Regions from separate parts of the Streptomyces sp. NPDC092045 genome, predicted to be linked through region 1. Evidence: riboswitches for the same ligand, from Rfam matches in the RefSeq annotation. Region 1 holds a riboswitch; the other holds the start of a gene.
The links. Region 1 has a riboswitch for thiamine pyrophosphate ahead of thiC (phosphomethylpyrimidine synthase ThiC). Riboswitches for the same ligand answer to the same signal wherever they lie in the genome.
Positions count from the first base shown of each region.

Region 1 (2,194 bases):
GGACGTGTCCCGGGCCCTCGATCATCGTCTGGACGTTGTGGCGCTTGGCGATCGTGTTCAGCTCGCCGAGCGTCCTCAACTCCGCGAACTGGGCCGCGTCGTTGGCGTCGGCGATCGAGCCGGGGCGCAGGCCGTCGCCGAGCGAGTACGTGACGTCGTACGCCGCGAGGATCTCGCAGAGCTCCTCGAAGTGCGTGTAGAGGAAGTTCTCCTTGTGGTGCGCGAGGCACCAGGCGGCCATGATCGAGCCACCGCGCGAGACGATGCCGGTCTTGCGGCGCGCGGTGAGCGGCACGTACGGCAGGAGCACGCCGGCGTGCACGGTCATGTAGTCCACGCCCTGCTCGGCCTGCTCGATCACCGTGTCCTTGTAGATCTCCCAGCTCAGCTCCTCGGCCCTGCCGTCGACCTTCTCCAGGGCCTGGTAGAGCGGCACGGTGCCGATGGGCACGGGGGAGTTGCGCAGCACCCACTCGCGGGTGGTGTGGATGTTGCGGCCGGTGGACAGGTCCATGACCGTGTCGGCGCCCCACTTGGTCGCCCAGGTCATCTTCTCCACCTCCTCCTCGATGGAGGAGGTGACGGCGGAGTTGCCGATGTTGGCGTTGACCTTCACCAGGAACCGCTTGCCGATGATCATCGGCTCGATCTCCGGGTGGTTGACGTTCGCCGGGAGCACGGCCCGGCCCGCCGCGATCTCCTCCCGCACGACCTCGGGGGAGATGTTCTCGCGGATCGCGACGTACTCCATCTCCGGCGTGATCTCGCCACGACGGGCGTACGCGAGCTGCGTCACCGCCTGGCCGGAGCGGCCCCGGCGCGGCAGACGGGGGCGGCCGGGAAAGACGGCGTCGAGGTTCTTGAGGCCGCCGCCGCGCGGCGAGGTGTGCTTGATGCCGTCGTCCTCGGGGCGGACCGGGCGGCCCGCGTACTCCTCGGTGTCGCCGCGCGCGATGATCCAGTTCTCGCGCAGCGGCGGCAGGCCCCGCCGCACGTCGGTGTCGACGGTGGGATCGGTGTACGGGCCGGACGTGTCGTACAGCGTGACGTCCCTGCCGTTGGTGAGGTGCACCTGACGGACCGGAACCCGCAGGTCGGGGCGCGAGCCCTGGACGTATCCCTTGTGCCAGCCCGGCGTGCGCCCGGCGGACTGGTCGTTCTGCTCGGAGGCAGGCGTGCGTGCGTCCTGAATGGTCATGAGACCGATCTCCCTACGCCGGCATTACCCGGTAACAGGTTCGGCGGTCGGCGCAGCCTCCTCCCGTACGTACATCGGTACGCGCGTACGGTGATCAGCGCCCTCTCAGCCCGGTGCTCCGAGCTCCCGCGTGTGCAAAGGTGTCACCACGCTAGCGCCATCCCGGGCGTGCTGAACAGTGGGCCCCCGCCGTTCTTGCGATGATCGGTCGGTGACTTCCCCCCAGCAGACTCCCGAGCCGCACGACCACTCCCACGGCCCGGGCCCGTCCGACGGCCATGGATCCGGCCACGGAGCAGGGCACGGCCCCGGTCATGGAGCCGGACACGGGCACAGCCACAGCCACGGGCCCGCCGCCCCCGTCTCCCGGCACCTGCGCAAGGTCATCGCCGCCGTCCTGGTCCCCTTCGCCACCGCCGTCATGATCGGGCTCGTGGTCCTGTGGCCCGGCGGCGCCCCGGCGCACGAACGCACCGGCGTCGGTTTCGACCGCCAGACCGAGCAGGGCAGGGTCGTCTCCGTCGAGCAGGTCGACTGCAAGGTCGTGAACGCCGGTCAGGTCCCACCGACCGGAGACACCTCCACCCCGGAGGGGCGCGAGGCGGTCGAGGCCCAGCAGGGGGACTGCAAGAGGGCGAAGATCGAGGTCACGACCGGGCCGAACAAGGGGCGCGAGTTCACCGAGATCGTGCAGCCGGGCGCACCGCGCCAGTTGGAGGAGGGACAGGGCGTGGTGGTGGCGTACGCCCCCGACGCCCCGTACGACCTCCAGTACTCGGTGACGGACGTGAACCGGAAGGTGCCGCTGGCGGTGCTCGCAGGCATCTTCGCCCTCGCGGTCGTGGCGGTCGGACGGATGCGGGGGCTCATGGCCCTGGTCGCGCTCGCCGTGAGTTTCCTGGTGCTGATGTTCTTCATCCTGCCCGCGATCCTGCAGGGGTCGAACCCGCTGGTGGTGGCGGTGGTCGGGTCGAGCGCGATCATGCTGATCGCGCT
Region 1 covers NZ_JBIVSC010000005.1:295,637-297,830, reverse strand. Annotated here, with positions in the region: gene thiC (phosphomethylpyrimidine synthase ThiC) at 1-1,198, opposite strand, end outside; TPP riboswitch at 1,192-1,338, opposite strand; gene ACIQKA_RS17160 (YibE/F family protein) at 1,410-2,194, shown strand, end outside.

Region 2 (2,194 bases), on a different contig from region 1:
GGAACTTCTTCGAGATCAGGAAGTCGATCAGCGCCTTGCCGCCCTCGGGGTTCTTCGCCCCGTTCAGCAGGCCCGCGAACTCCGTCTGCCGGAAGCAGGTGCCGGTGGAGACGCCGGTGGGCGCGACCTTCGGCTGCGGCTCGCCGTACAGCACCTCGACCGGCGGACTGGAGGCGTACGACACGACCAGCGGCCGGTCGCCCTTGGCCTGCTTGCCGCCGGCCGAACCGGAGAACTCCTGGTTGTAGGCGAGCTCCCAGCTGTCGACGGTCTTCACGCCGTTCGCCCTGAGCTTCGACCAGTACGCCTGCCAGCCGTCGTCCCCGTACTTCGCCGCCGTGCCGAGCAGGAAACCGAGCCCCGGGGAGGACCGCTCCGGGTTCTCGACCACGAGCAGGTCCTTGTACTCCGGCTTCGCCAGGTCGTCGAAGGTCACCGGCGGCGCCAGCTTCTTGTCGGCGAAGTACTTCTTGTCGTAGTTGACGCAGATGTCGCCGGAGTCGATCGGCGTCACCCGGTGCTCCTCGTCCAGGTGGTACTCCGCCGGAATCCGGTCGAGCCCCTTCGCCCGGTACCCGACGAAGATCCCGTTGTCGAGGGCGCGGGAGAGCAGGGTGTTGTCGACGCCGAAGAAGACGTCGCCCTGCGGGGAGCCCTTGGTCAGGATCTCCTTGTTGACGGCCTCGCCGGCGTCGCCGGCCTTGAGGACCTTGACGGTGAAACCGGTCTGCTTCGTGAACTCCGCCAGCACCTCCTTGGAGGCGTTGAACGAGTCGTGGCTCACGAGGGTCACGGTCTTCGGCGCGGGCGCGCCGGACTTGCCGGCGCCCTCGCGGACGTCATCGGTGCCGCAGGCGGCGAGGGCCGTGACGGCCAGCGCCGCGACGAGCGCGACGGCGGCCGTCTTCTTGGTGCTCACTGAGATTCCTCCTGGGGGTGACCAGGAAGAGACGCGGCCCTGCCCACGACCGGCGGACCGGACGCGGGCAGGGCGCAACAGCTCGAGTTACGACCGAACTTCCTACCCAGAATGACCTGGGCGAGGTTCAGAGGGTCTGCGGTCTGACGGACACCGCACTCTCAGCGCTGTGGCGCTCCCCTGTCGGAATATGGAGATGTGTTCGAGCTCAGGGTACAAGCTCAGCGCTCGGCGGCGGCCAGCTGTCCACAGGCACCGTCGATCTCCTGGCCCCGGGTGTCCCGCACGGTCACCGGCACGCCGTGGCGGGCGATGGCCTCCACGAACGCCTTCTCGTCCTCCGGACGCGACGCGGTCCACTTCGAACCGGGCGTCGGGTTCAGCGGGATCAGGTTGACGTGGACCCGCCGGCCCTTGAGCAGTCGGCCGAGCAGGTCGCCGCGCCAGGCCTGGTCGTTGATGTCCCGGATGAGGGCGTACTCGATGGAGATCCGGCGCCCGGACTTCTCCGCGTACTCCCAGGCCGCGTCGAGGACCTCCCGGACCTTCCAGCGGGTGTTGACGGGCACGAGGGTGTCGCGCAGCTCGTCGTCCGGGGCGTGCAGGGAGACCGCGAGGCGGCACTTGAAGCCCTCGTCGGCGAAGCGCAGCATCGCGGGCACGAGTCCGACGGTGGAGACGGTGATGCCGCGCTGGGACAGGCCCAGGCCGTCCGGCTCGGGATCGGTGAGGCGGCGGACGGCGCCGACGACCCGCTTGTAGTTGGCGAGCGGCTCGCCCATGCCCATGAACACGATGTTCGAAAGGCGGGCCGGGCCGCCGGGGACCTCGCCGTCGCGCAGGGCGCGCATGCCGTCCACGATCTGGTGCACGATCTCGGCGGTCGACAGGTTCCGGTCGAGACCGGCCTGCCCGGTCGCGCAGAACGGGCAGTTCATCCCGCAGCCGGCCTGCGAGGAGATGCACATGGTCACCCGGTCCGGGTAGCGCATGAGCACCGACTCCACGAGCGTGCCGTCGTGCAGCCGCCACAGGGTCTTGCGGGTGGTGTCGTCGTCGCACGAGATGTGCCGCACCACGGACATCAGGTCGGGCAGCAGCTCCCCGGCCAGCTTCTCCCGCGAGGCGGCCGGGATGTCGGTCCACTCGGCGGGGTCGTGCGCGTACCGCGCGAAGTAGTGCGTGGACAGCTGCTTGGCGCGGAAGGGCTTCTCGCCGATCGCGGCGACGGCCTCCTTCCGCTCGGCGGGCGTGAGGTCGGCCAGGTGCCGCGGC
Region 2 covers NZ_JBIVSC010000004.1:415,909-418,102, reverse strand. Annotated here, with positions in the region: gene ACIQKA_RS15345 (thiamine ABC transporter substrate binding subunit) at 1-919, opposite strand, end outside; TPP riboswitch at 1,001-1,111, opposite strand; gene rlmN (23S rRNA (adenine(2503)-C(2))-methyltransferase RlmN) at 1,141-2,194, opposite strand, start outside.
Region 2: it holds a riboswitch for thiamine pyrophosphate, as region 1 does, so the genes downstream of both, ACIQKA_RS15345 (thiamine ABC transporter substrate binding subunit) here and thiC (phosphomethylpyrimidine synthase ThiC) in region 1, are expected to answer to the same signal.